Regions from separate parts of the Aurantivibrio plasticivorans genome, predicted to be linked through region 1. Evidence: predicted binding sites of a transcription regulator. Region 1 holds the regulator's gene; the other holds the start of a gene.

Evidence for each region. The regulator PhoB, encoded in region 1, activates phosphate uptake and scavenging genes when phosphate is short. The targets are predictions, from matches to a motif close to TGTCATAAANNTGTAACA.
Region 2: a site for PhoB is predicted at 12,527-12,544, ahead of ACZ5NB_RS18205 (TIGR00153 family protein). Genes of this name have one in related genera too.

The regions. Positions count from the first base shown of each region.
Region 1 covers NZ_AP036020.1:4,323,524-4,339,000, forward strand. The annotation lists gene ACZ5NB_RS19505 (GNAT family N-acetyltransferase) at 1-736, opposite strand, end outside; gene phoR (phosphate regulon sensor histidine kinase PhoR) at 840-2,198, opposite strand; gene phoB (phosphate regulon transcriptional regulator PhoB) at 2,280-2,984, opposite strand; gene ubiA (4-hydroxybenzoate octaprenyltransferase) at 3,081-3,947, opposite strand; gene ACZ5NB_RS19525 (dicarboxylate/amino acid:cation symporter) at 4,160-5,431, shown strand; gene ACZ5NB_RS19530 (GNAT family N-acetyltransferase) at 5,441-5,917, shown strand; gene ACZ5NB_RS19535 (DUF4124 domain-containing protein) at 6,023-7,066, shown strand; gene ACZ5NB_RS19540 (DUF4399 domain-containing protein) at 7,097-7,555, shown strand; gene nhaA (Na+/H+ antiporter NhaA) at 7,772-8,962, shown strand; gene glmS (glutamine--fructose-6-phosphate transaminase (isomerizing)) at 9,051-10,886, opposite strand; gene ACZ5NB_RS19555 (DeoR/GlpR family DNA-binding transcription regulator) at 10,930-11,697, opposite strand; gene glmU (bifunctional UDP-N-acetylglucosamine diphosphorylase/glucosamine-1-phosphate N-acetyltransferase GlmU) at 11,843-13,207, opposite strand; gene ACZ5NB_RS19565 (F0F1 ATP synthase subunit epsilon) at 13,397-13,822, opposite strand; gene atpD (F0F1 ATP synthase subunit beta) at 13,901-15,301, opposite strand; gene atpG (F0F1 ATP synthase subunit gamma) at 15,364-15,477, opposite strand, start outside.
Region 2 covers NZ_AP036020.1:4,039,951-4,055,427, reverse strand. The annotation lists gene folA (type 3 dihydrofolate reductase) at 1-178, shown strand, start outside; gene ACZ5NB_RS18255 (DUF3450 domain-containing protein) at 446-1,225, shown strand; gene ACZ5NB_RS18250 (MotA/TolQ/ExbB proton channel family protein) at 1,222-2,604, shown strand; gene ACZ5NB_RS18245 (MotA/TolQ/ExbB proton channel family protein) at 2,617-3,147, shown strand; gene ACZ5NB_RS18240 (ExbD/TolR family protein) at 3,207-3,608, shown strand; gene ACZ5NB_RS18235 (energy transducer TonB) at 3,615-4,220, shown strand; gene ACZ5NB_RS18230 (tetratricopeptide repeat protein) at 4,415-5,740, shown strand; gene ilvD (dihydroxy-acid dehydratase) at 5,820-7,664, opposite strand; gene argA (amino-acid N-acetyltransferase) at 7,756-9,066, opposite strand; gene argE (acetylornithine deacetylase) at 9,176-10,354, opposite strand; gene ACZ5NB_RS18210 (inorganic phosphate transporter) at 10,471-11,745, opposite strand; gene ACZ5NB_RS18205 (TIGR00153 family protein) at 11,783-12,463, opposite strand; gene tfpB (type IV pilus assembly ATPase TfpB) at 12,723-14,498, shown strand; gene glnE (bifunctional [glutamate--ammonia ligase]-adenylyl-L-tyrosine phosphorylase/[glutamate--ammonia-ligase] adenylyltransferase) at 14,633-15,477, shown strand, end outside.

The sequences.
Region 1 (15,477 bases):
TGAGGTATCCCTGCCGTCCGCTGCGTTTTAAGTAGGTGTAGTGATAAAAACGATAGAACGTTTCCCATTCTTGCTCTGTAATTTCATCGCCAGTTTTTCGCAAGAGCGTTACGCCTTGTTCCTTTACTCGGGCGCGTTCTTTTTTGAGGTTTTTGCGTTTGCGCGAATTAAAGGTCGTTAAAAAATCATCAAAGTTTGCGTAATGGTTGTTTATCCAATGATACTGGCAACCAATGCGCTGAAGCGTATTGTGCTCACGCAATACATTGGATTGGTCTTGATTGGGGAATAGGCAGTGCCATGACGATGCGTTTAAGCACTTTATTTCTGCGTTAATTGCTGTGCTGATATAGCTAATGAGGTGTGCGTCATCCACCGACGGAAGTTTGGCCCAGCGTGTTCCTGTGGCCGGTGTAAATGGAATAGCGGTGACAAGTTTCGGGTAGTAGGGGATACCATAGCGATGATAAGCATCGGCCCACGACCAATCAAATACATATTCTCCGTAGGAGTCTGTTTTGATATACATCGGGACAATGGCAACCGTCGTGTTGTTGTCGATGATCTGAAGGTGATGAGGCTGCCAACCCGCTTCTTTTGTGGTGCAACCACTGTGTTCAAGAGCGTGCAAGAATTCATAGCGTAGAAACACTGAGTCTTGGCCAAAAAGCGTTTGCCACTGTTGTGCCCCAATAGCAGAAATACTATCAACAAAGCAGTGCTGCCATTTGGCCATGATTATTCCTACAACCCGGTGTTTAACGAAAGCGCCTCGATTCAATTGCACATCATTGGCGCTACGCGTCTAATCTACACGATATTCACTTATTTCTCAGGGTTTATGCGGCTTCGCGAGCGATGCGCGATATCGGAAAGTGACAGGTAAACGTCGAACCTTTGTTAAGCTCACTGTCTATGTGAAGCTGGGCATCATGACGAAGTAAGATGTGTTTAACGATAGCCAAGCCAAGCCCGGTTCCCCCGGTATTTATCGAGCGACTGGTATCGACACGGTAAAAACGCTCGGTAAGGCGAGGGATATGAATGGGGTCAATACCGATACCGTTATCGGTGACGGCTATGTAACAGCCTTTATCGTCGCGGTACGCATGGATATTGATGTCACTACCCTTGGGTGAATATTTAACGGCGTTAATGACGAGGTTGGATACCGCACTGTGTAATTCTTTTTGTATACCAGTAATCGCATCGTCGCATTCACAATCGACGCTGATGTTGTAATCATCTCCTGCTACCGCTTCCGCTTCGCTGCGTACATTATTCACTAGTGCTCTAACAGATACCGCGGTTTGGTTTGCATCGCGGTCTTCGGTTTCTAGTCGCGACAAGGTAATTAAGTCGTTGATCAGCAGTGTCATGCGATTACATTGTTGTTGCATTTGCGCGATGGGTTTTACCCAGGTCGATGCAATACTTTCCGCGCGCTCGCTGCTGAGAAAATCCCCTAAGGTTTCCAAATAGCCTTTGATAACCGTTAGCGGTGTTCGGAGTTCGTGCGATACGTTGGCAACGAAGTCTTTGCGTATTTGCTCTAGCTTAAATAAACGTGTGACATCACGCACCACGATCAAGCGCTCGCCTTGGCCATACCGCGTAATTTGAATTTGCAGCTTAATAGCATCATTACTTGGTGCGCTGATGTTGATGGGTTCTTTGTAATCACCTTTTTCGAAATAGCGAATAAACGCGGGGTTACGCAGAATGTGCGTCAACGGTTGATCTTTGTCGATTGGCTGTAAGGAGAGCAACTGGCTCGCGTTGTCGTTCCACCAGCTGATTTCACCTTTGGGGTCAAGCAGCACAACGGCATCGGGTAGGGCAGCGGTGGTATCTTCAACCCGGTTGATAACAGATTGCAGGCGCTTCTTTTCACGGCCTTGACGCTTTTGGAGGTGGTAGATGCGGTCAAAGATATCGCCCCAGATTCCGCTGGCATCCGGTGGTAGACCCGGCTCGCGGGCAGTTAACCAGCGATCCAATCGTCGAATTTGCCACAGCGTCCAGCCCATATAGAGGCCACCAATGGCAATCAGTGTCCAGGCGAGTTCGCCAATAATTAAGCCAACTACCACACCGACGGCGGTAAAAATGCATACGCGCTGAAGCTCGGCGCTAAACCCTCTGTGCAAAACGTTCTGCCTTAAATAATTGAGTAAAGCCGCAATCTTAGTTCGCATTGGGGAGGTTGCAATAGCTGAGTGATCTTTTGCATTAAGAAACGCGGATCACCCCCTCCCTTGGACTCTATTGTATTAGTTTTAGGCAGTTTCAGGCAGTTGCGTTGAAAATCGATAGCCAGCCCCACGCACGGTTTGTACATAACGCTCGTGGCCATCTTGCTGCAACGCCTTGCGCAGGCGGCGGATGTGGACATCAACCGTGCGCTCTTCAACATAGACATTGCCACCCCATACGTGATCTAACAGCTGTGATCGGCTGTAGACACGCTCTTGGTGGGTGAGAAAGAATTCCAGCAGACGGTACTCGGTAGGGCCAATATCGACGGGGCGAGAGTTGATGGTGACGCGGTGGCTAACCGGATCCAGGCAGAGGCCATCTACCCACAGCGGGTCTTGCTTTTCGGGGGTATCGATACGCCGCAATACGGCTTTTAAGCGTGCGACAAGCTCACGAGGGGAGAAGGGTTTGGTGATGTAGTCATCCGCTCCGGTTTCCAAGCCTTGCACTTTGTTGTCTTCTTCACCTTTCGCCGTCAGCATGATAATCGGAATGTTAGCGGTCACTTCGTCTCGCTTTAAGCGCCTCGCAAGCTCGATGCCACTGGTTTGGGGTAGCATCCAGTCAAGAAGAATGAGGTCGGGAGCTTCATCAACGATTAGGCTGTGTGCGTCTTGGGCATTCTCTGCTTCCAAACAGCGGTAGCTAGCCATTTCCAGCGCAGCACGGAGCATGTCACGAATGGCTGCTTCGTCGTCAACAATTAGAATGGTTTTATCGGGCATAACGTCGCCTGTATTACTGGTCAGTGTACTAGTCATTGTCAGCCTACCATTTAATAAAGAGATGGTTACAAGTTTATGACAACGCCGGGAATTTGCTTAGCCCAACGCAAAATCCACTGCGATTCCAGCAAAAATGACGGCACCAACCCAGTTGTTGTTGAGGAATGCTCTGAAACAGTCGTTGCGGTTGCGAAACTTTATCAACCATTGTTGATACCAAAATAATAGCGCGGCCAAACCAACCCCAACGAAATAGGCGATTCCCATCTCAAAGCGCTGGCCCACTAGAAGCAGCGCAAAGCAGGTTAGTAGCTGCAAGCCTGCGGTTATGGCGCGGTCATTTGTCCCAAACAGAATGGCGGTAGATTTAATCCCTACTTTAAGGTCATCGCGCCGATCGACCATGGCATAGAAGGTGTCATACACCACAGTCCACAATAAATTGGCGGTATAAATTAGCCATACCTCTGGCGGCAGCTCTCCGCGCTCGGCAGCAAAAGCCATGACGATAGCCCAGGAAAAGGCTGCGCCTAGAACAACTTGCGGTAAGTACGTGTGTCGCTTCATAAATGGGTAGCAAATGGCGAGCGCCACCCCACCCAATGAAAGCTTAATAGTTAACGAGTTAGTCAGGAGAACCAAGCCAAACGCGAGCAGGCATAGCACGGCAAAGAGTGTTAAAGCCGCTTTTTCAGAGACTTCTTTTTTTGCCAGGGGGCGATGTTGTGTGCGTTCGACGTGGCCATCAAAATGGCGATCGGCGTAGTCATTAATCACGCAACCAGCGGCGCGCATAATAATAGTGCCCACCACGAAGATCACCAGGTTTTTAATCGACGGCAAACCACCCGCAGCAATCCACAAGCTCCATAGCGTAGGCCACAGTAATAACAGTGTGCCGATAGGGCGATCAAAACGCATTAATCGCCAATACGGGTTTATTTTTTGAGTTAGCGTGGTCATAAGTTGTTGTGGTTTCTGTGTGGTTATTCTTCTTGCGCGATACATCGTCGCGCTTGTTGAAGCAATAATCACGACGATGTATCGCGGCACTATACCATTTTAGGGACATTGGCTGGCTAGACTTGTGAAATTTACGTGCTTGCCCTAAGGTCGACCCTATTGCTTGTTACCGATTTTAAGCCGTCATTCGATTTTTACGCGTTGGAGTGTCCATGAAAAGTATCCCGTTGCACTGGCAAATCTTAGGGGCCATCGTTCTCGCATTTATCGCTGGCGGCCTCACCGATCAGTCGACGCAGGTACTCGGTGTATCAACCTATAGTGTTTTCAATTTTGTTGGCACCATGTTTCTCAATGGTTTAAAGATGATCATTGTGCCCTTAGTCTTTTCATCCATTATCTGCGGTGTCGCGGGTATGGGGAGCGATGGCAATATTGGCCGCCTCGGTGGAAAAACCCTCGCGTTTTACATGATATCGAGCTTACTGGCGATTCTTGTAGGCTTAGCCGTTGTGAATATTATGCAGCCCGGTGTCATCGACGGGCAGCCAGCGGGTGATCAATTAACCCTGGTGCCTGCCGATGAAGTCGCCAAAGAAATTGCTCGCGCCGATGGGCGAGGTACCGGCGATATTGTCGAAGTCTTTGTCCGCATGGTGCCACCCAATATTGTTAGCGCCGCTGCTGAAGGGCAGATGCTTGGCATTATCTTTTTTGGCTTATTATTTGGTTATTACATGACGCGACTGAAACCCGAGTTGCGCACAACACTGCACAATTTTTGGCAAGCCGTATTCGAAACCATGATGGCTGTGACACTGTTTATTATGAAGTTTGCACCCATTGGTGTATTTGGGTTGGTTGCGAAAACCATTGCAAATACCGGTTTTGATGCAGTAAAAATCATGGGTTGGTTTTTTGTCACCGTGGTTATCGCGCTGGCACTACACATGTTTGTCACCATGCCGTTAATACTAAAATTTATTGCCCGCGTTAATCCAATAAAACATTTTCGCGCAATGTCACCAGCAATGCTTACCGCATTTTCGACCGCCAGCTCGTCGGGTACATTGCCGCTGACGATGGAATGCGTTGAAAAAAATGCCGGGGTATCAAATCGTACGACATCATTTTGTTTACCATTAGGCGCGACTATCAATATGGATGGCACCGCATTATATGAATGCGTGGCGGTCATTTTTATCGCTCAAGCTTACGGGGGAGATTTATCGTTTGCTACGCAATTTATCGTCGTGATTATAGCGCTGCTCACATCCATTGGAGTAGCCGGTATTCCGGCTGCTAGCTTGGTCGCTATCATGGTCATCATGACGGTATTGGATTTGCCTCTGGAGTTAGTCGGTTTATTGATGGTAACCGATCGCTTGCTCGATATGATGCGTACCTCAGTCAATGTATTTAGTGATAGTTGTTGTGCGGTAGTCATTGGCCGCTCGGAAGGCGAAGAGACCAAACTCACTTAAGGTAATGTTGTGCACATTGCGGTTGTAAAAGGCAGCATTCGAGACTGCGCGAGTTATGCAGAACTAGAGACATCTAGTGGCTACGATGCTTACATTGAGCCCTATTCGACACAAGAGCATCTGGCCGAGCGCTGCAAGCCGGGAGTCCTGTATCTAAATATTATTGATACCCAGAGTGACGGCCAGCTAGGGTTTGCCTGCTTGGTCTATAGTGCCGCCCGGCAAACCGTCGAGCTTCGTCGAATCGTGGTCAAGACTCCAAACCAAGGTATTGGCCAGCTCGCAATGGTGGCGATTGAAGACTACGTCATTACTTATTTACCCGCTACTCGCCTATGGCTCGATGTTTTAGTCGACAATTCGCGGGCCATTAGCGTCTATCATAAGGCGGGGTTCCAGCCTGTCGAATCTCGGGTAACACCCCTAGGTGAGGTCTTTATTTTCGAAAAACAGATTGGCGTACAAAATCAATGTCATCATGGTTAGCTCACGCCAGTGAACAGACTCGATTGAGGTACCGCCAATTAACGCTAGCATTTGCTATTATTGAGTTCTCACATCATATTCGTCTTTATGAAGGCCATTTTCGCTATGCGACTCCTCATCGGTATTTTCATCCTCCTTTCCTTGGTCTATAACGCGAAGACAATCGCAGAAATCTATCGTTGGACCGACAGTCGTGGCCACGTTCACTACTCCGATACACCACCCCCCAAAATTATGCCAGAGGCGGGTAGCTCAGTAGCGCAGCGTGAGCGGGCTGCCAAGATACAAAAGGAATTTCAAGCAAGTCGTGGTCAAGCGGTACTGCGCAAAGTTGAAGGTGGTGAGTTTGTTCAGTACCGTGCGAAAAGCTTTAAAGTTGGTGGACCTATCTTAGTGTTAGCCCACGGTCAACTAGACGAACGTTTACCAGAATCACAGTCGGTCGCAAATATCGTTAGTAAGTGGCTACCTTTTGCGGAACAACACGGCATGCTGCTGGTTGCCCCTGTTTTTTTCGATGCTAACTTTGGCGTTAAAACAGACGGCCCACATCAATTTGGCTATCGCGGTCTTTTTGGACGATATGTCAATGCGGACCAGTTTGTCCTACAAATACTGGCGTATTACCAAGAGAATATTCGCGGCTTTGAAAAGCAGTTTTACATGGTCGGTTTAGAAGGTGGCGCACAGTTTGTGAACCGGTTCGTTATCGTGCACCCAGAGAAAGTTAACGGGGCTGTGTTAGTGAAACCCGATTGGTTTGCATTTCCCTATGAGGATGTTCAATGGCCGAATGGCATGGCGGCTAGATATCGCATGGCGGCGTGGCCAGGCAAGAAGGAAAAAAATATCGTCAAAGTTGAGCTCGATGTCAACGCATGGTTGGCAGCGAGCCATGTCAATACCGCAGTCATTGTAGGTGCAGATGACAAAGATACCCTCGCGGCACATGCCGAGATCGCCGAGCATACTTGGGCTAAAAATGCTAACAGTGTTAGCAATGCGCAGCGCTGGGTAAGCGAGATGCGCCAGCTCACACAGGAACATGGCGCGTCATCAGCGATACAACTCTATCGCGTGAATGGCATTGGTGCCGATGTGTCTGCACTTCAACCCAAAGCCGAGGAAGCACTTAGCAGTTTTCTTTAAACCATTTAATCACTAATCAAGGAGGTTTACATGCTACGAGTTAAGAGAAAAACAATCGTTGTCTCACGCCGTTTTTTCATTGGTCTTTTCGCTAGCACAATGGCTACTTTTTCCTGCGTCACACTGGCAGAAACATCGAAAGCGCCAGAAGGGGCTAAGGTGTATTTTGTGACCCCACAAAATGGCGATACAGTAACTTCACCCGTCAAAATCGTATTCGGCCTTTCGGGAATGGGCGTGGCACCCGCAGGCGTCGTAAAAGACAATACAGGTCACCATCATTTATTGATTAACTTGGAAGAACTACCTGACGTTTCACAATCTCTACCTTCCACAGACCAAGTTAAACATTTCGGCGGTGGCCAAACTGAAACCATGCTGACACTTGAACCGGGCACCCATACGTTGCAGCTACTACTGGGCGATCATATCCATAAACCCCACGATAAGCCGGTGCTTTCAGAAAAGATTACGATTACCGTTAAGTAGTTTTTAGAGATCTACGTTGAGAAGACTCAATTGATCTCTACTAATCATCCGTCACGTGAAATAGCTAATCATAGTCTAGGGTTATTTCACGGGTCTCCTCTTTCTACCTTTGAATCGACTTTTAACCAAATTCTGTGTTGATCCTTGGTCTTCACGGAACCGTATATTATTCTTAGTATCTAAACTTTTTCTATTCTTATTGGAGTCCACAATTCAATGATAAACAGTTCTTCTGAGAACATGCTTTCCCGGTTTCTAAAACAAGATTCAGCCCCCGGTATACTGCTCATGGTGTCAGCAGCAATCGCTATCATTGTGGCTAACACTCCGTTATATCCTTATTACGATTTGTTAATTGATACCCCCGTCGCTATTCAAGTCGGTACCTTTGAGATTAATAAACCTTTGTTACTTTGGATTAATGATGGCTTGATGGCGATCTTTTTCTTAATGGTCGGGCTCGAATTAAAGTATGAATTACTCGAAGGGGAATTGTCGGACCGACGAAAAATAGCCCTGCCCCTGGCAGGTGCGTTTGGTGGTATGTTTGTTCCAGCGCTTTGCTACTACGCCTTGAATAGTGATAGTGCTTTCGCATTGCAAGGCTGGGCTATTCCCGCCGCTACAGATATCGCTTTCGCATTAGGCGTATTGGTTATCCTTGGCTCTAGAGTACCTGTAACCTTCAAAATATTTTTGGCGTCGCTGGCGATTTTTGATGATGTTGGAGCGGTGGTCATAATCGCGCTATTTTACACCGACAACATCTCATTGACCGCTCTAGCTTTCGCCGCGCTGTGTTGCTGTGTGCTATTTGTTCTCAATCGGAAACAAGTCGCAGATACCAGTATCTTTCTGTTGATTGGCCTTGTTATGTGGGTGTCTCTCTTAAAGTCCGGTGTTCATGCCACTTTGGCCGGTGTCGCGTTGGCCATGTTTATTCCTCACAAATCTAAGTTTACCTACAAGTCACCACTTAAAGAGCTCGAGCATAGTCTAGCGCCCGCTGTTTCATTTTTAATTCTTCCCATTTTTGCTTTCGCAAATGCCGGTGTGAGTTTTATCGGTATGGGAATCGACAGCCTTCTTCATCCGATACCTCTCGGTATCGCTGCAGGCCTCTTCATAGGTAAGCAAATCGGTGTTTTTGGTTGCTGCTGGCTGGCAATTAAACTCGGGTTCGCGGAATTGCCTAAAGGTATGCGGTGGAGTGGGCTCTACGGTATATCCGCACTGTGCGGTATCGGCTTTACAATGAGCTTGTTTATTTCTGGTTTAGCGTTTGAACAAACCGGTGTTAATCAGTTTTTTGACGAACGCTTGGGCATACTATTTGGGTCGCTGCTGTCAGGTATATTAGGCTATAGCATTCTACGCTTAACGCTAAAACCCAATGAAAGTAGTTAGTTTACGTTAGCTACATCCAAAATCACCATCTCACCATCCAGTATTAAAAAGCTGCACTTGTTGCGGCTTTTTAATACTGGGCTTTTCGCTACTCAACGGTAACTGATTTAGCTAAATTTCTCGGCTGATCGACATCAGTACCCTTCAGGATTGCCACATAGTAAGACAGGAGTTGTAAAGGAATTGTATTGACGATTGGCGCAACGCTTTGAGGTACATGAGGTAATTGAACAACTTTGGTTTGTTCATCATTTGTAAAGCCTGCTGCTTCGTCTGCAAACACAAACAACTTACCACCTCGTGCTCGCACCTCTTGGAGGTTAGATTTCACTTTTTCTAGGAGATCATTACTCGGTGCAACGGCCACAATTGGCATATCCGCATCGACAAGAGCGAGAGGACCGTGTTTTAACTCACCTGCAGGGTAGGCTTCTGCGTGGATATAGGATATTTCTTTAAGTTTAAGTGCACCTTCCATAGCGATAGGATATTCCACACCCCGGCCCAAAAATAACGCGTGGTGCTTATCCGCAAAATCTTCACTGACTAATTCAATCGCTTGATCGAGTTTTATTACTTCTTCGCAAAGCTCGGGCAATTGGTGAAGTGCTGTTACCATTTTTTCTTCCAGTTCTGCGCTAACAGCGTGACGACGCCCTAGTACGATAGCTAACAATTGCAGCGCTACTAGCTGCGTCGTAAAAGCTTTTGTCGACGCAACACCAATTTCTGGCCCAGCCAACGTCATTAAGCGTAAATCTGACTCACGAACCAACGAACTGTTGGCGACATTACAGATAGTCAAACTCGCCATGTAACCCGACGCTTTACAGACACGTAATGCTTCTAAGGTATCGGCTGTTTCACCGGATTGAGAGATGGTAACAAACAAGCAGTTCTTGGGCGTCACCGTTTTGCGGTAGCGAAACTCACTGGCGACTTCGATAGAGCAGGGCAGGCCTGCCCAATCTTCTAGCCAATACTTAGCAACTAAACCTGAGTGATAAGAAGTCCCGCACGCTACGATTTGGACGTGCTCGACTTTTTCAAAAATTTCAGCTGCATTGGTACCAAACGATTCTTCCAAGACACGGGTTTTACCAATACGACCGTTTAATGTATTGGCGATGACGCTCGGTTGCTCGTGAATTTCTTTCATCATGTAGTGACGATATTGACCACGTTCTGCCGCTTCAACGCTATCGGTTAATTGTACAACCTCTCGTTCAACTGGCTCACCATTGGGTTCATAGATGGTGTAGTTTTCCAAGGTGATATCAGCGATATCACCTTCTTCTAAGTAAACAAAGCGGTCTGTTACCTGGCGTAAAGCGAGCTGGTCTGACGCAATGAAGTTTTCATCGATACCAACACCAATCACAAGTGGACTACCACTACGTGCAACAACTAAACGCTGAGGTTCGTTTACTGCGGTCACGGCAATACCGTACGCGCCTTCACACAGCTTTGTGGTTTTTTGAACAGCACTGAGTAATGTTTCACCTTGATCTAACAGTTTGCGGATTAAGTGTGCGAGTACTTCCGAATCTGTTTCTGATCGAAAAGAAATTCCCTCGCTTTCTAACTGCTGTCGCAATTCCAAATAGTTTTCGATAATGCCGTTGTGGACGACGGCAACATCACTTTTAGCGGAAATGTGAGGGTGCGCATTCACCTCACTGGGTTTGCCGTGAGTTGCCCAACGTGTATGAGCAATACCAACACCACCCTTTGTCGGTGAATTGTCGATAGCCGTTTGCAACTCACTAACTTTGCCCACAGCCTTAAGAACTTGAAGCTCGCCTTCTTTATTGAGTACTGCAATTCCAGCAGAATCGTATCCACGATATTCAAGGCGCTTGAGGCCTTCGATCAAAATTTTTGTAATGTTACGTTGCGCAACAGCGCCAACAATGCCACACATAGTGTTCTCCGTTTAACTGTATGTGTTCAAATTTTTAATCCGGTTATTCAGCGCAAATCACTTCAACTTGATGCGCTTTTAATCGGTCAATTGACTCTTTAGTAATCCCGGTATCAGTCACTAACGTTTGGACAGATGTCCACGGTAGTTCGACGTTATGTATTTTGCGTGAAATTTTTTCGGATTCGGCCATGACGATGACATCACGAGATACTTCTGCCATAACGCCACTTAAAGTAAATAGCTCGTTAAAAGTTGTAGTGCCACGCTCCAAATCAAGTCCATCTGCACCAATAAATAACTGGTCAAAATTGTAAGATCGCAACACCTGTTCCGCTAACTGACCTTGGAAACCTTCTGATTTGGGATCCCAAGTACCACCTGTCATCAAGATAGTTGGCTCGTTTTCAAGCTCGCGAATGGACGCGGCGATAGCAATCGAGTTGGTCATTACGACTAGCCCTTGTTTACTGGAAAGCTCAGGAATCAGTGCTGCTGTCGTGGTGCTGCCGCTATCAATGATAATGCGATTGTGGTCCCGTATAAGCTCGGCTGCCGCTTTAGCAATCGCACGCTTGGTATCGCTGGAACGATCGTATTTAGCCGGATCATTCATTTCCTTTGGGATAGGCACTGCGCCACCGTAGCGGCGCAATAACAAACCGTTGGTTTCAAGTGCAGCAAGGTCTTTTCGAATCGTGACTTCCGACGTAGAGAATTGAGTGGCTAGCATTTCAACGCTCACTTCACCATCCCGGTTCAGGCATTCAACGATAGAGCGTCGGCGTTGTTGGGTGTTTCGTTTAGTCATCGAGCAGGCTTACTATCTTTCAAAACGAAAGATACTCTAACAAAACGAAACTAAAATGAAAATAGAAAGGTGACAGGTGGGTTCATTACTTCTTAAACCCCCTGGCTCGCCTGTATTCACGGTAAAGCGTTAGTTATTCGCTGGGTTATTTCTTTTTCTCGGGGCGTTGCCATCCATCAATATTACGTTGTTTCGACCGTGCCACAGCGAGGTGTTTGTCCGGTACGTCGCTGTTAACTGTTGATCCAGCACCGACCGTAGCGTTAGTGCCTACTTTTACTGGGGCAACTAATGCTGTGTTTGAGCCTATAAAGGCTCCGTCAGATATTTCGGTTTGAAACTTATTGACACCATCGTAATTACAGGTAATGGTACCTGCGCCAATGTTAACGCCATCGCCGATTGTTGCGTCACCCAGATAGGTCAGGTGGTTAGCTTTGCTGCCAACCCCCATTGTGGTCTTTTTGATTTCGACAAAGTTACCCACCTTGGCACCGTCCTTTAAGGTGGCACCTGGACGTAATCGCGCATATGGCCCAACTTCACATTGAGCTGCCAGGTTAGCGTCTTCTAACATGCTGTGGGCTTTAACGGTACTATTATCACCAATAGTGGCGTTTTTGATTACACAGTTTGGTCCAATTGAAACGCCATTTCCTAGAGTCACTTCGCCTTCAAAAACACAGTTCACGTCAATCACGACATCTTGCCCAACAGACAATGAACCGCGCACATCAAATCGATTAGGGTCAAGCAGAGTAAGGCCGTCTGTCATTAGCTGTTGTGCTCGATCTTGTTGGTAGAATCGCTCGAGCTCAGCCTGCTGAGCACGGTTGTTCACACCAAGCACTTCCCATTCGGCGTTAGGCTGCTCCGTCTCAATAGCGATTCCAGATTGTTGGGCGAGGGCAATAATATCCGTAAGGTAATATTCACCTTGGGCATTGTCGTTTGAGAGCTTTGGAAGCCATTCTTGAAGGTGTTTACCGAAAACAGCCATGACACCGGTGTTGACCTCGTTGATTCTTAACTGCGCCTCGTTAGCATCTTTTTGCTCTACGATGGCAATCACATCGCCATCATCATTGCGTTCTATACGACCATAACCCGTTGGGTTCTCGAGGTTGAGGGTTAACAAGCCGAGAGATTGTTCAGAGACTTTAGACACTAGTGAATCTAGTGTTTCCCTCTTTATTAGTGGCACATCGCCGTACAAAATCAGCACGGTAGCTTCAGCATCAAAGTAGGGAAGGGCTTGTTGGACGGCGTGGCCGGTGCCCAGTTGTTCTGCTTGCATAATAAAGCGGATGTCATCAGCAGCTAGTCGTTCTTCTACCAATTCCGCACCGTGGCCAATAACTACATTGATGGTTTCACCTGACGCTAGCTCTCTACTAGTATCCAACACGTGCCCTAGCAAAGGTTTACCAGCAACTGGGTGCAAAACTTTTGGAAGAGAGGATTTCATTCGCGTGCCTTTTCCGGCCGCAAGAACAACAATGTTAAGCATAGCGGGGCGCTTCCTATTCAAGTAGATCGCAATCCAAATATTTTAAGTACAAAACGGTTAAGTGCTAAATAGTAACGAATAGACCGTTAACTTTCCGTGTAAAAACGACGGAGTGTGGGAATTATCGCTTAATACTGGCAGAACGTATTTTGTCGGAATCGACTGAATTCGAGAGGAAAAAAAAGCGGGTTATTTACCCGCTTTTTTTCGTATTTGCTGAATTGTTCGAAGCTGAGCTGCAGCTTCCGCGAGCTGTGCCGCGGCCTTGGAGTAATTAAACTCGCCTGTTTGATTAAGCAATGCATCTTCAGCTTCTTTCTTGGCTTCCATCGCTGCCGCTTCGTCCATATCATCAGCACGAAGTGCAGTATCCGCCAAAATGGAAATGCGGTAAGGCTGCACTTCCAAGTAACCACCAGATAGATAGTAGATCTCTACTTCGCCGCCTTGCTTTTTGATTCGCACAGGGCCAGGTTCAACACCTGTGATTAGCGGCGCGTGACCGTATGAAACGCCAAGCTCACCTTGTGTGCCCTGGGCGACTACCATTTCTACTAGGCCAGAGAAAATCTCTTCTTCTGCACTGACAATGTCGCAGTGTACTGTCATAGCCATCTTGTATTATCTCGTACGATTTGGGGTCGTTAAACTACTAGCTCTTTGAGACCGCCGGAGCGGCAAATCAATGAAGCGTTACTTCATTGATTTTGCTTTTTCTTTGGCTTCTTCGATGGTACCAACCATGTAGAAAGCCTGCTCAGGCATATCGTCCAACTCACCACTCAGAATCGCCTTAAAGCCAGCGATGGTGTCTTTCAACGAGCAGTATTTACCAGGTGAACCAGTGAATACTTCAGCTACGTGGAAAGGCTGTGATAAGAATCGCTCAATTTTACGTGCGCGATAAACAACTTGCTTATCTTCTTCTGACAGCTCGTCCATACCCAAGATAGCAATGATGTCTTTAAGTTCTTTATAACGCTGCAATACGGTTTGTACACCACGCGCAGTATCATAATGCTCTTGACCAATGATTAATGGATCAAGTTGACGTGACGTTGAATCCAATGGATCCACCGCAGGGTAAATACCTTTTGCTGCGATATCACGGCTTAGCGTTACAGTTGAATCCAAGTGAGCAAACGTTGTTGCAGGCGACGGATCCGTTAAGTCATCCGCTGGTACATATACCGCTTGGATAGAGGTAATAGAACCAATCTTCGTTGAAGTAATGCGCTCTTGGAGTACACCCATTTCTTCAGCAAGCGTAGGCTGATAACCTACCGCAGAAGGCATACGGCCGAGAAGTGCAGATACTTCCGTTCCCGCAAGTGTGTAACGATAGATGTTATCAACGAACAGTAGAACGTCACGACCTTCGTCACGGAATTTTTCAGCCATGGTCAAACCAGTCAATGCAACGCGAAGACGGTTACCGGGTGGCTCATTCATCTGACCGTAAACCATGGCCACTTTAGATTTTGAGAACTCTTCAACGTTAACAACGCCGGCTTCCTGCATCTCGTGGTAGAAGTCATTACCCTCACGAGTACGCTCACCAACACCTGCGAATACAGACAAACCGCTGTGCTCAGTAGCGATGTTGTTAATCAGTTCCATCATGTTTACGGTTTTACCAACACCCGCACCACCGAACAGACCAACTTTACCACCCTTAGCGAACGGGCATACCAAGTCGATAACTTTAATACCGGTTTCTAATAGCTCGGCTGAAGATGAAAGCTCGTCGTATGCAGGGGCATCACGGTGAATAGAAGCACGCTCTTTTTCACCGATAGGACCACATTCGTCGATTGGGTTACCCAATACGTCCATGATGCGACCAAGAGTTTCTAAACCAACTGGTACAGAAATCGGTGCATTAGTGGCTTCAACGCTCAATCCACGGCTCAAACCTTCAGAAGAACCCATGGCAATTGTACGTACAACACCGTCGCCTAATTGCTGTTGAACTTCCAACGTCAAACCTTTATCGCTAACGGTTAGTGCTTCGTAAACTTCAGGCACTGCGTCGCGTGGAAATTCAACGTCAATAACCGCACCAATAATTTGTACGATATGTCCGCTACTCATCTCAGGTTCCTCTTAAATTCTTAAAAATTCGTTCAATTCTGTGATTAACGTCGCCGGCTAGGTTAGGAGGAAATAGCCGCAGCACCACCAACAATCTCAGAAATCTCTTGGGTAATTGCCGCTTGACGAGCTTTGTTGTAGATCAATTCTAATTCATCGATCAGCGCGCCAGCATT
Region 2 (15,477 bases), 280 kb from region 1:
GCCTTTAGTGCAGCGAATGTACCTAACGCGAATTGATGCACAATTTGATGGCGACGCGTTTTTTCCAGATTTTAATAATGACGAATGGAATGAAGTGGAACGTCTGGATCACCGATCCGATTCAAGGAACCCCTACAATTATTCGTTTATAACTCTGGAGCGCAAGAACGCACTGTAAAAGTGCGCGTTGAGTGGTTTTAGCGCTGATTGATTAGAGTCTGAACAAATGGGTCAAACCGCCGTCAGACCCGGTTGTTACCATACTACACACTAATGACTAAGTGCTCACAAACCGTTGAATGTTGACGCCAGCTATTATTAAATGGCGCGCTCTAATAATCGACGCCATAATCTATACTCATTAATTAACCCGGTAACCCGTGAAGCCATGCGCCTCTCTCGGTAACCCGATCATGTAAGAACCCGACGCGGGGGAGCTATGAAGATGCAACAAATCAGGGCAGTGGCTTTGACCACAGTACTGTCGTTCGGTGCTTTCGTGGGCACTGCACAGGCAGATCAAACGCTCGATAATATCTTGAAAGAAGGTCAGGCAATGACCAGTGCTGGTGTGCAGTCTCAAAAGCGCATCGACAAACTTCAAGAAGAAACTGCTGATATCTACCAGCAGTTTAAGATCGTGAACAAAGAGATCGATGGTCTCCGTGTCTATAACCAGCAGCTACAAAAGCAAATCGATAATCAGTTGGTGGTTTTAAATCAACTAGAGACTTCCATCAATAACGTCACCATTCGTGAGCGCCAAATGCAGCCTCTCATTATGAAGATGCTTGAGACGCTTGAGCAATTCGTTGAGTTGGATACTCCTTTCCTTGTAACAGAACGTAAAGAACGTGTTGAAAGCCTTTATGAGGTGCAAGACCGTGCAGACGTGACGGTTGCTGAAAAGTTCCGTCAAGTTCTTGAAGCCTACAAAATTGAATCTGAGTATGGCCGCAATGCGCTGGTTTACGAAGATACTCTACCTGTTGGCGTGGGTGGTGCTGACGTGCAAGTGAGCATGCTCATGGTTGGTCGAGTTGCACTTGTCTATCAAACCAAAGATAAAGAACTCACTGGTGTTTGGGATAAATCACAAGGTGCATGGGTTGAGCTAGACAAAGGTACCTATGCCAACGCAGTCGCTAGCGCGATTAAAGTGGCGAGTGGCGGTGTTCCTGAAATGATGAAGTTACCAATTCCAGCGCCGGAGGCAGTGCAATGAAAAACACCATGATTAAAAGCTGTCTAGCTGGCCTGCTCGCAGTGAGCGTTGCTGGTAATGTGATGGCACAAGACGAACCCAAGGCAAAGTCACTTGAGCAACTTCTCGAGATGGTTAAGCAGGGCAAAGTACTGGAATCTAAAGAGCATCGTCAACGCGAAGCTGAGTTCCGCCAAGCTAAATCTGACCAGCAAGCTAAATTAGCAGAAGCTAAGCGTATTAAAGCGGCTGAAGAGCGACGCTCTGCTCAGCTTGAAGCAAAATACGAAGAGCAAGAGCGCACCGTACAAGAGAAGCGTGCAACGTTGCAGCAACGTTTAGGTTCACTTGACGAGCTGTTTGGTCACTTGACCTCGCAAGCAGGTGATACGCGCGAAGTGTTGAAAAACTCAATCGTTTCTGCGCAGCCAGGCTTGAATAGTCGTCATGAGTTTCTTGATGTTCTGATCGAGAAAATGAACAGCGCAACTCAGATTCCAGAGTTAGAAGAGATCGAGCAGCTTTGGTACGAAATGCAGCGAGAAATCGTTGAGAGTGGCAAAGTCGTGGCATTCACAGCACCTGTTTTGAAAAACGACGGTGAAAAGGCTCAAGAAACTGTAGTGCGTATCGGTAACTACAACTTGGTGAATGAAGCGGGTGACTACCTGTATATCACTGAAAAAGGTGAGATTGCAGAGCTTGGTCGTCAACCACAGGGCTACCAAGGTGGCGCAGCCGCACTAGCGTCTTCAACCGACGGCTACACGCGAGTTGGTATCGACCCAACTGGTGCGAAAGGCGGTTCATTCCTAAGCGCAATTATCAATATGCCTAAGTTCTCTGAGCGTCTTCACCAAGGCGGTTATATTGGTTACGCCATCATGGGCTTAGGTGCATTTGCACTATTGTTGGCTCTATTCCGCTTCCTAGTTCTCTTCGCTACCAGCGGTAAAGTGACAGCTCAGATCAAATCGCAAAAAGCCAATCCTAATAACCCATTAGGTCGCGTGATGAAAGTTGCTGAAGATAACCCAGGTATCGATACTGAATCTCTCGAGTTGAAACTCGAAGAGGCGATCCTGAAAGAGCGCCCAGCTATCGAAAGTGGTCTGAACTTACTAAAAGTTATCTACATGATCGCTCCGCTTATGGGTCTGTTGGGTACAGTGGGCGGTATGATCCAAACCTTCCAGGCAATCACTATCTACGGTACCGGTGACCCATCAACAATGGCCGAAGGTATTTCTTCTGCTCTTGTTACCACCATGCAAGGTTTGTGTGTAGCGATTCCGACTATGTTGCTTTACACCCTAGTTAGTGGTCGATCTAAGCGTGTTCTGCATGTTCTTGATGAGCAAAGTGCAGGCATTATCGCTCGCAATTCTGAGCGCAAGTAGGGAGGTCTCTCCATGCTCCTAGAGTTACAAGAGTTACTGGAGTCAGTTAGGGGCTTTATGGCAGCCGGTGGCCCGATCCTTACGGCCATCGCCGGTCTCGTGTTCATTATGTGGGCATTGATTTTTGAGCGTGCTTTCTATTATCGCGGCGGTTTACGTCGCGATGTTCAAGTGGCGCTCGATCAATGGGAATCCCGTGCTGAACGCAAATCTTGGAGTGCTCACAAAATCCGTGACATGTTGATTTCCGAAGTGGAACTCAAAACCAACCAAAACTTATCTTTGGTGGCTACCTGTGTTGCGTTGTGTCCTTTCCTTGGTCTGCTCGGTACTGTTTACGGGATGATCGAAGTTTTCCAAATCTTAAGTGTCACCGGTGGTGGTGATGCGCGCTCGATGGCGGGCGGTGTATCAAAAGCAACTATCCCAACAATGGCGGGCATGGTTGCGGCTATCTCGGGTGTGTTTGGTAATACTTGGATTACCCGTACAGCAGAACGCGAAAACCAGTTGCTAGAAGACCATCTGACGATGGATCACTAAAAGTCGGTGCCAAGCGTTAGCTTGGCGCTCAAGGCAATAATTACAGCTAGAGACTTATCATGAGCAGGAAAAAGCAAAGACAAGAAGAAGAGAGTGCAATTGACGTAACACCAATGCTTGACGTTGTGTTCATCATGTTGATTTTCTTCATCGTGACGTCTGTTTTCATTAAAGAGGCGGGTATTGAAGTCAATCGCCCCGACTCAACTACCGCTTCTTCTAAAGACAACGTAAGTATCTTGGTGGCGATTAGCCCCAATAACGAAATCTGGATCGACAATCGACGTGTAGATGTACGTGCGGTTAAATCAGTGATCGAACGTTTGCGCGCGGAAAACCCAGAGGGTGGCTTGGTTATACAGGCTGACAACGAAGCTAACGTTAAAACCCTTACCGCTGTTGCTGATGCGGCCCGTGAACTTGGTTTATACGACGTATCCATCGCTACTGACGAGAGTTAATTCGTTATGAATTTATCGAGAATAATCACGTCAGCAATAAGCGCGGTGTTCATCACTGCGGTATTGATTGTTGTGATGTTTAAATTGGTCGACCGTGAGTGGGAAGAGCCTGAAGAGCGCAAGAAGTATAACTTCTCTGAGTTCAATAAGCCGCCAGAAGATATCGAAACCAACTACGATACCGCCAAACCCGATAAGCCGGAAACACCAGAAACTCCGCCCGAGACACCACCGATGGATATCGATCTTCCAGACGTGCCTCAAGATTCAGTCAGCGTTGCTCAGCCAACACTGAATGCTGATCTTAATATTGATACGACAGGCGGTTTTAAATCTGATGGTGAGTACCTGCCTATTGTTCGGGTTGAACCAATCTACCCAACTCGAGCTGCTCAGCGTGGTATCGAAGGGTGGGTAATTGTAGAGTTCACTGTGACCGCAAATGGTTCGGTGCGCGATCCTGTGGTTATCGAGTCTGAACCATCAAGTATCTTTAACCGCGCTGCTGAGCGTGCAGTACTCAAGTGGAAGTTTAAACCACGCGTTATCGATGGTAACCCCATTGAAGTACCTGGCGTACGGAACAAATTGACATTCCAGTTGGCCAAATAATGTCGAGCCCTGACGAATCCCAGAGTGTTGGGGTTCGTTGCTTAATAAAAACGGCTAAGCGAATTTCCGTTTCAGTAACGTGCTGGTGAGGCATGTTACTAAGGGGCGCTAGAGCAAATGTTCGTGCGCTAATCTACACTACGGTAATTAATTCAATCGCTAGAAGTTAAGTGAATATGTGTATGAGGTCTATCATGACTAAGCAATTTTCAATGTCGCGAGGATTGTCAGCTGCGCTATTGGCGTTGCCCATTTTCTTACTAAACCCTGTCGAACAAGTTCACTTTTCTCAGGATGGTGTTAGCGTGGCAGTGGCTGAGGCAGCTGCTCAAAACACACGAAAGGTTATGGCTGTATCTGAAGCAGTCAATAAAAAGCTGGCGGCAGTTAATGAGTTTCTTAACCCTGAAGAAGGTGAAGCGAACTTGCCGCGAGCACTTCAGGAAGCTAATGATATCAACACCAGTAAGTGGAACGAATTTGAGCAGGCACAGCTTTATAACCTAAAAGGTAATATTTACGTTCAGATGGAGCGTTATAAAGACGCCATCGCTAACTACCGTAAATATGTTGATACCCCAAGCGTTCCCGAAGCAAACCAACTAAACGTTTCGTATTATCTGGCGCAGCTTTATCTGGCGACTGAGAATTACAAAGAAGCAGTCAACATGCTTGAAGACTATATCAAGCGTTCTGAAATTGTTGGTGCCGATCACTACTACAAACTTGGACAGGCGTACTACTTGGCGGAGAACCTAAATAAGTCTCTTCCGAATATCAATAAAGCGGTTGATATGTATGAAGGTTCTGACCGTATTCCACCTGAAGGTTTGTATCAGTATCAAATGTCTCTTTACCATACGCGTGAAGAGTACAGCAAAGTTATTGAAGTGCTAGAAAAAATGATTCGCCACTACCCTAAGACATCGACTTGGCGGACATTGGCGCAAATGTATGGTGTGGCAGGTCGATCAAAAGACCAATTGCATGCATATAGTGCCGTCTACACTATGGGTGGCTTAACGAAAGATAAAGAGCTCCGTTTATTGGCCAGCTTATATCTTGAAAATGACTACCCCTATAAAGCTGCAAAAGTTCTCGATAAGGGTATCAAAGATAAGATTGTTGAGCCGACCGCTAAAAACCTTGAGTTGTTAGGTGTTTCTTGGAGTCTTTCTAAAGAGAAAGATGAATCTATTAAAGTCATGGAACAGGCAGCCAAGAAATCTGATGACGGTGAGCTGTATGCGCGCTTGTCACAGATGTATTTAGGTGATGATAATTACCAAAATGCAGTCAACGCGGGTAAAGAGGCGTTGAAGCGTAAGCTGAAGCGACCAGCATCTGTGCATTTCAACTTGGGTATTTCATACTTCAATATGGAAAAATATGATTCCGCATTGAAGTCGTTGAAAGAAGCGCGTAAAAATAAAGATATTACTAAGCAGGCGAATCAATGGATTCGTGTTGTAGAAGGTGAAAAAGAGCGCGTAGCCAAGCTTGAAGAAGCGGCCAGTTAATTCATCTTTCAAATGCGATTAAACAAAAACCCGGCCATGTGCCGGGTTTTTTGTTCTATGCATCTCAAAATATAAGTAACTAGTCGAGCTTTGAAAGGTCCCGCACTGCGCCCAAGTCTGCGCTGGTAGCCAACATCGCATACGCTTTTAATGCCGCACTGACTTTGCGAGTCCGTGGGTGTTCGGGTTTCCAAGCTTTAACGCCTTTTTGCTCCATTTCTGCTCTGCGTTGAGCCAATTCCTCATCGCTGAGTAATACATCGATGGAGCGGTTTGGGATATCGATACGAATGCGGTCACCGGTTTGAATCAAACCTATTGCTCCACCCGCTGCTGCTTCAGGCGATACGTGGCCTATCGATAAGCCTGATGTGCCTCCAGAGAAGCGCCCATCCGTTAATAGCGCACATTCTTTTCCGAGGCCTTTGGATTTAATGTAGCTGGTTGGATAGAGCATCTCCTGCATACCGGGGCCGCCTTTGGGGCCCTCATAGCGAACGACAACAATATCACCGGATTTCACTTTGTCATCAAGGATGTTTGCAACCGCTTCGTCTTGGCTCTCGACTACGTGAGCCGGGCCTTCAAACACCCAAATACTTTCATCTACACCTGCAGTTTTAACGACACAGCCGTCTTCTGCGATATTACCGCGTAAAACAGCTAGCCCGCCCTCTTTGGTGTAAGCGTTGTCGAACGAGCGGATACAACCATGTTCGCGGTCTACATCCAAGCTTGGCCAACGCGTTGATTGGCTGAACGCTTCTTGCGTTGGAATTCCGGCTGGACCGGCGGTATAGAATTTCTTCACATCATCGCTGTTAGTTACCGCGACATCCCAGTGATCCAAAGCTTCTTGGAAAGTAGAGCTGTGAACTGTAGGCAGCTCAGAGTGTAATAAATTACCGCGATTGAGTTCGCCAAGAATGCCGTACACACCACCGGCTCGATGGACATCTTCCATGTGGTATTTTTGAGTGCTGGGCGCAACTTTGCACAACTGGGGAACTGACTTCGATAATCGATCGATGTCAGTCAGCGTGAAAGGAATATCGCCTTCTTGCGCTGCTGCGAGCAAATGCAAAATGGTATTCGTAGAGCCGCCCATCGCGATGTCGAGTGACATTGCGTTTTCGAAAGCTTTAAAGCTAGCAACCGTGCGTGGAAGGACTGACTCATCTTCTTGTTCGTAATAGCGTTTAGCGTTCGCCACAATGCGTCGCCCCGCTTCCAAAAACAGCTCTTTCCTGTCTGCATGAGTCGCTAGGGTTGAGCCATTGCCCGGCAACGATAGCCCAAGTGCTTCCGTTAAGCAGTTCATTGAGTTCGCTGTAAACATGCCGGAGCAAGAGCCGCAGGTAGGGCATGCTGAGCGCTCATATTCGGCAACGGTTTCATCTGATACTGATTCGTCTGCCGCTATTACCATGGCGTCGATAAGGTCCAAACCGTGGTCTGCTAATTTGGTTTTGCCGGCTTCCATGGGGCCGCCTGAAACAAAAATCGTTGGGATGTTTAAACGCATGGCGGCGTTAAGCATTCCGGGGGTGATCTTATCGCAGTTAGATATACAAACGAGCGCATCAGCACAATGCGCGTTGACCATGTACTCGACAGAGTCGGCAATGATGTCACGGGAGGGCAAGCTGTACAGCATGCCATCATGCCCCATGGCGATACCGTCGTCGACGGCGATGGTGTTGAACTCTTTGGCAACCCCACCGGCTTTCTCGATTTCACGAGCGACTAGTTGCCCAAGGTCTTTAAGATGGACGTGCCCGGGTACGAATTGCGTAAAGGAATTCGCGATTGCAATAATAGGTTTATGGAAATCGTCGTCTTTCATTCCGGTGGCTCGCCAGAGTGCGCGAGCGCCAGCCATGTTGCGTCCGGCTGTGGATGTTCTAGAGCGATACTGGGGCATGTCGACCTCGATAACGGACAAATAAAAAGGGGCGCTAAGAATACCAGAACGACCCCTGATTGCTAAGTGGCCCCAAAGAAAGCTGAGCTATTTAGCCTATAGCTTTGACGAATACTTTCGAACGTCGCTGATAGTTGTAAAGTTGCTGCTTGTCTTGAGGTAGTTGCGAGGGAGAGCCTTCGACAAAGCCATTTTCCATGAACCAGTGAGCAGTTTGTGTGGTCAAGATAAACAGTGTCTTGATGTTCGCTTTTTTTGCCTGACTTTCGATTTGCTTGAGTAGAACTCGACCGCGCCCTTGATTGCGGTAGTCGCTGCGCGTGGCGACGCAGGCGATCTCTGCCATATCCCCATCGAAGGGGTACAGGGCGGCGCAGGCGATAATGGTGCCGTCCTTTTCGACCACTTTAAATTGCGAAATCTCGTTTTCAAGTAATTCTCGAGAGCGGCGTACGAGTGTGCCTTGTGCCTCGAGTGGTTCCAATAGCTCGAGTATTCCACCTACGTCTTCGATCGTCGCGTCTCGCAGGGTTTCGTAATGGTCGTTGTATACCATGGTGCCGGAACCGTCACGGCTGAATAGTTCAGACAGCAGCGAGCCATCCTCAAGATAGCTGATAATGTGCGCCCGAGGTACTCCTTGGCTACACGCTTCATAACAGGCTTGTAAACTGGTTTTACATATGTCGCCATCGTGTGTGTTATCTATTGCTTCTCGGCAGTCGATCAAACTGAGTTCCCGGCGTAAGTCTCCACCCTGTTCGGTGATGCCTAGCGTATCGCTGAATGCAATCAGCTTATCGGCATTTAACGCGCTCGCTATTCGTGTGGCAACCTCAGTGTAGCTAAGATTGAACACCTCTCCGGTCAGAGAAAAACCAAGGTTAGATACCAATACCACGGCACCTTTTTCAAGAGTGTGGTTAATTGCGTAGCTATCAATTCGACGCACTTTCCCCGTGTGATGATAATCAACGCCGTCGATTACCCCAGCGGGTTTGGCCGTAACAAAATTACCGCTGATAACTTTAATGTGGGCTCCCTGCATGGGGGAATTTGGCAGCCCCGCCGACAATGCGGCCTCGATTGAAAAGCGGAGCGAGCCAACCGCTTCGCACACATCAGCAATATGAGCGCTTTCGGTAATACGAACACCATTGTGAAAACTCGAGGTGATGTTTGAGTGGGCAAGCTGTTCATCTATTTGTGGTCGTGCGCCGTGCACAATGACTAAACGAATACCCAAGCTGTTGAGTAATGCAATGTCACTGACTAAGTGGTGAAATTTATCACTTTCAAAACACTGCCCAGGCAGCATCAACACAAAGGTTTTGCCTCTGTGTGCGTTGATATAAGGAGACGCGTTGCGAAACCATTGAATAAAAGACGATTCGTTATTCACTGCCAATCACTTTAGTTGGTCGTATTGTGGAGAAAACGATAGTTAACACCCAACGCCGGTATATAGTCAAACTGCAACCTCCTAGAAGGTGTGCGTGAACACAAGCGTATCAACGGAGGGAATGAATCAGCGGTTGTTTCTGCACACAAAACTGCTGAACTAATTGCTTCAACATAAAGATCGCCGGTTCGATTTGCTGCAGATCGATAAACTCGTTGGGTTGGTGCGCTTGGTCAATAGAACCTGGGCCAAACACCATAGTTTGCATCCCCAAAGATTTTAAAAAAGGCGCCTCGGTAGCAAAGGCAACGCTTTCTGCTGCATAACCGCTCAGTTTTTCCAGAGATTGAAGCAACGGAGAATCGTGTGACTCCTGGAATGGGGGAACACTCTCAAAAAGTGGTTCAACGCTGATCGACGTCCCGGTCGTTTGTTCAATGGGTAAAATTCGCCGAGTAACCTCAGCCCTAAGCGAATCGATATCCATGCCTGGTAGTGGTCGAAGATCGAAATGCAATTCACAGTGTCCGCAGATGCGGTTTGGGTTGTCGCCGCCGTGAATGTGGCCGAGGTTAAGGGTTGGAACATCCACCTCAAAACCAGGGTTGCGATACTTTTCCTGCATGTCACGTCGAAAAGCCAAAAGCTCTGTCATTACCATTTGCATTGCTTCGAGCGCATTGAACCCCAGGCTGGGATTAGAGGAGTGTCCCGCTAAACCTTGAATCCGGATCGCTTCCATCATAATGCCTTTATGCATGTAGATGGGTTTTAAGCCGGTTGGCTCTCCAATGACCGCATAGCGGGCTTTGGGTAGCCCGGTGTCGGCTAATAATCTTGCACCTGACATGGAGCTTTCTTCGTCAGCGGTAGCTAAAACGATGAGCGGTTGCTCGAAGGACGTGTTGGCAAATTCATCGCAGGCGGCGAGTACAGCGGGAAAAAACCCCTTCATGTCGGTAGCGCCAAGCCCAAATAGTTTGCCGCCCTGTTCTTTAAGTGAAAAAGGGTCTTGTTGCCAGCGGTTTTCATCGTAGGGCACAGTGTCAGTATGCCCTGATAACACCAAGCCGCCAGGACCGGAGCCGCGGGTAGCAATTAAGTTCGCTTTATTGGGTTTGCCCGGAATACCTTGAATATCGACGGCAAAGCCAAGGTCGTATAACCAGCCCGCCAAGAGATCAATCACGTCACGGTTTCCCATGTCCCATGTTGGAGAGACAGAGGAAACAGAAGGCTTGGCTACAAGTTGTGCCAATCGTTGAGTATAGAGAGCAATCGAATTCATAGCTGACAGTGTATCCCATCTTCTCGGAGCAAGCGCACGAGTTTATGTGTACTGACTCCGAGAATGATTGGATCACCGAGCATCGTAAATGCTAGGAAAGAACAAGAGTAAGAGTGTTAGGACAGTGCTGTCTTAAAAATAAAGAAGAATAGGATCGATAGTGTGGCCCCAACAGGGAGCGTGATGATCCAGGATAAAAATATGGTACCGATAACGCGCAAGTTTAGTGCTCCAATACCACGAGCAAGACCGACCCCCAAAATGGCGCCAACCAAGGTATGTGTGGTTGATACTGGTAGCCCTGTTCCTGAAGCCAGAACCACAGTTCCTGCGGCACCGAGTTCAGCAGCGAAGCCTCGGCTCGGTGTGAGCTCGGTAATTTTTTTACCAACCGTGGCAATGACTTTAAAGCCGTAAGTTGCTAAACCGATAACAATGCCTAATCCGCCTAATAGCAGAATCCAGCTAGGCATCATCGCTTTAGCGCCAACGACACCGGTAGATATCACACTATAAACCGCTGCAAGCGGGCCTACGGCGTTGGCAACATCATTGGAGCCATGGGCAAAAGCCATGGCGCAGGCGGTAAAGATCATTAAGATCGCGAAGATTTTTTCAACACCACCAAATCGGTTCTGCTCAGTAGAGTAGTCTTCCTCGCGAATCCGGCTCAGCAAAACCACGCCAACAATCGCGATGATTAGGCCGACGATGATCGAGTAGCCTGTGGCTTCCCAGAAGCTTAATTTAATGCCCGAATCCTTAAAGACGTGTTTCAAGCCTTTGAGGATGGTGACCATGGCGATGAGAAAGCCTACACCAAACATGTAGACGGGAATGTATTTTTTACCGTTTGCAAAAGGGGTAGCCGTGTTGAGAATAAGGCTCTGCACGCTTTTAAATAGCGCGAAGGAAATAGAACCTGCGAGTATCGGGGACACAACCCAGCTAGCAGCGATGCTGCCAACCTTTCCCCAGGAGACCGCGTCCACAGAAATTCCGACTGCAGCAAAACCGACGATAGCACCCACAATTGAATGTGTGGTGGACACCGGCCAGCCCCAAATACTGGCGACTAATAACCAGGTCGCAGCGGCCAAAAGCGCAGAAATCATTCCGTAGACCAAGAGCTCGGGTTGGCCTTCCAATAAGGCCGGGTCGATGATGCCCTTGCGAATGGTGGAAGTTACTTCTCCCCCGGCGAGGTAGGCGCCGAGAAACTCAAAAATCATCGCGATAAAAATCGCTTGTTTGATGGTCAATGCTTTTGAGCCGACCGAGGTGCCCATGGCATTGGCGACATCGTTTGCACCAACACCCCAAGCCATAAAAACGCCAAATAGGCATGCGAGTACTAAGAGTAGCGTACCGTACTCTGCAAGAATGGACATGCTGACTTCTCCCAATAAAAATATCTGTAGTTATGTGTTATCTGGCGAGCAATAGTTGTAGGCGGCTACCTACTTTTTGGGCGCAGTTGGATAAATCGCCAATTGATTCGATGACGCGGTACAGAAACATCACTTTGACTGGTGGTAGGTCGTCTTCGACGGCAAACAATGCGGCGCGAATGTCTATCTCGACCTTGTCAGCACGATGCTCACAGGCGTCTAGCTCTTCGATGAGTTGCTCAACGATAGTGATTTCTCTCCCCGCAAACCCGGCTTCTAACAGCTCGTCTAGCTCATTGATGGCTTTCAGTGCTTGAGCGGAAGCGTCCACAGCTGATTGTACAAATTCCACCATTAATGGCTGTACAGCGGCGGGAATTGCCATTTTGCGGCCCAGCATGATGCCTGCGATATCGCGGGCGGTGTTTGCAATGGCATCTTGCATCGACAGGATTTCTAGCAAGTCTGATCGGGGGACGGGGAGGAAAAGGCTCTTTGGCAGGTGGAGACGAAGATTCTTTTTTAGGTCGTCTGCTTGGTTCTCTTGCGCTGCAATCTGCTGCTGAATGTCAGCGGCCGTGTCCCAGTCGTCGGCAATCACCGCGGCAAAGAACCCTACCAGCTCACTGGCTGCGCCGCAGGCTACGGTCATATGGTCTTGCATTGGCTTTATCGGTGACTTGCCAAAAAGGCTCGAAAGCGGGTTGTTAATGGCCATGTCTTCAGTTCCTGTGGTGTTACGTCTGAATTGTGTTGTAGGCGTCGATATTGCGGTGCGGATTATGACAAAATTGTTTCAGTATCGCGCCCCCAATTTGTGCTCTTTTCACCATTGAGTGAATGTCGCACCCCACTGAGGGTTATACAGCTTGCGGTCAGGACAAGCTACAATGAAGATGCATGCGATCTCGACTGGTAAGAGGTTGTGAGTCTTCATAGGGTGGGTTCGGCGCTGCTCAATTATGGCAAGGTGAATTATGAGTGAAACGGTGGCCGCAGATAGAGTTGTCGATCTGCGAAGTCTGTTGAATGATCTGGTGTCTGACGGGCTAATGAGCAACGAAGACGCGAACCTGCTGGCAGGTGCGACGCGTACGCGAGAGCAAGCCGCCATGCACCCATTGGTGTACGTCGCTAGCGAGCAAATTGCCGATCAGACTCGCCCCACCAAGCATTTAGATATTGAAACGCTTTCCCAGTGGTTTGCCGAGAAATCAGGCTTGCCGCTAGCCCATATCGACCCCCTGAAAGTTAAGGTGGCTGCTGTCACCGACGTCATGTCTTACGCGTTCGCGAAGCGTCATGGCATTCTGTGTATTGCCGCCAATAGCGATGAGGTAACCATTGCCGTCTCGCAGCCGTTTGTTACTGCCTGGATTCCACAGCTGGAGCACACCGCTCGTCGTCAAGTGAAGCGCGTCGTTGCGAACCCCGCGGACCTTGAGCGTTACATGGTCGAGTTCTATACCTTATCGCGCTCGGTCAGTGGTGCCTCTGGCTTGCAGCAAGCGTCGAATGTCACCAACTTTGAGCAATTGTTGGAATTGGGTACGAGTGGCGACCCTGAAGCAAACGATCAGCATATCGTTAATATTGTTGACTGGTTATTGCAATACGCGTTCGATCAGCGTGCCAGTGATATTCATCTGGAGCCGCGTCGGGATGTGGGACGTGTCCGCTTTCGCATAGATGGTGTCTTGCATCAAGTTTATGAGCTTCCCGCTACGGTCAATAACGCGGTGACGAGCCGCATTAAAATTTTGGGGCGTATGAACGTTGCGGAAAAACGCAAGCCTCAAGATGGGCGTATTAAAACTAAACGCGCAAATGGCAGCGAAGTGGAGCTGCGTTTATCAACGCTACCGACTGCATTTGGCGAAAAGTTAGTGATGCGGATTTTTGATCCTGATGTGTTGTTGCGAACATTTGCGGAGCTTGGTGTGACAGGCGAAGACTACGCGCGTTGGCAAAATATGGTGACACGTCCCAACGGTATTGTCTTGGTAACTGGGCCAACGGGTTCAGGTAAAACAACAACGCTGTATTCCACTTTGAAGCAGCTTGCCACCTCGGAAGTAAACGTCAGTACGATCGAAGACCCGATCGAGATGGTTGAAGAGTCCTTCAACCAAACTCAGGTGCAACCAAACATAGGGTTAGATTTTGCAGCCGGTGTTCGCACGCTAATGCGTCAAGATCCCGATATTATTATGGTGGGTGAGATTCGCGATCTTGAAACTGCGCAAATGGCAATTCAGGCGGCGTTGACAGGACATCTAGTGTTATCCACGTTGCATACTAATGATGCGCCTACATCGCTCATGCGCTTGCTCGATTTAGGTGTCCCACATTACTTAATTAAATCGACACTGCTAGGCATTGTTGCGCAGCGTTTGGTGCGAACGTTGTGCCCTCACTGCAAAGAAGAAGTAGCGCTTGATCAAAGCGCATGGAATCAACTAGTGCGACCGTGGAAAGCGCCTGGACCGGAAACTATTTATAAGCCTGTAGGCTGCTTGGAGTGCCGTAATACTGGTTACATGGGCCGTGTCGGGTTATATGAAATGATGCCACTGAGCGAGCCGTTAAAAGAGCTGATCAGTGAAGAGTGCGAGCTGAACGCGTTGCGTAAACAAGCGATGAAAGAAGGTATGCGAACACTTCGATTAGCGGGTGCACAGAAAGTGGCGGCTGGCCAAACGACGATTGAAGAAGTCATGCGCGTGGCACCTGCCGCTAACAACTATAATTAAATATGCTGTCGCATAGGGCTTGTTGTGCAAAAACTATTGCACTCGACAAGCCCTTTCTTGTTCTGAATGACTGCGTAGCTCGGTGCATTCCCCTCTTTTTAGTCAGCACTCGTTCATAGTAGGGTGTCGTTTATATGTTGGTTTCTGACTCTATTCCATCTGTTTTTCATTCTCAGTTAGAGCAATTTGAGTCTCAATGGCGGTCTGTTGAGAATGAGGAGGTGCGTCAATCGGTTACTGATGGATTATCGCAAACACGCCGGCGTCAATTATCACGGTGTGTGGTAGGTAGCGAGTTTTTCTCTAGCACTTGCTTGTCTAAACCTCACAGCTTACGTGATCTTCTCTTCTGCAAAGTTTTACCTTTAGAAGTGGTTTCGACGTATAGCAGCGTGCAAGCTTTTCTAAAAATGTTTACCGAAAATGCTGACAGTGATGTGGCGCTTGATAAAGCACTTCGGGCTGCTCGTCGACAATTCATGCTGCGCACTATCTGGCGCGATTTGAACCGAATGAACTCAATGGAGCAAACGACTAATGAATTATCGTGGTTTGCTAACGCCGCGATTTCTACCGCAGCTGATTTTCATTATAGAGCTTTGGTGAAACAGCATGGCCTGCCAGTAAGTAAAAAGGGTGAAGTGCAACCTTTTCTGGTGTTGGGGATGGGCAAGCTGGGTGCGTTTGAACTCAATTTATCGTCAGATATTGATCTTATCTTTGCGTTTCCCGAAGCGGGAGAAACCGTAAGCACGGTGCCACAGCGACAAAAGTTACTGACGAATCAAGAGTTTTTTATTCGCCTGGGGCAGCGAGTGATTAAGTCGCTCGATGTACTGGATGCAAATGGTTTCGTGTTTCGCGTGGATATGCGCCTACGCCCTTGGGGGCAAAGCGGACCATTGGCGACGAATTTCGATTTTTTAGAAAATTATTACCAAACGCAAGGACGCGAATGGGAGCGCTTCGCGATGATCAA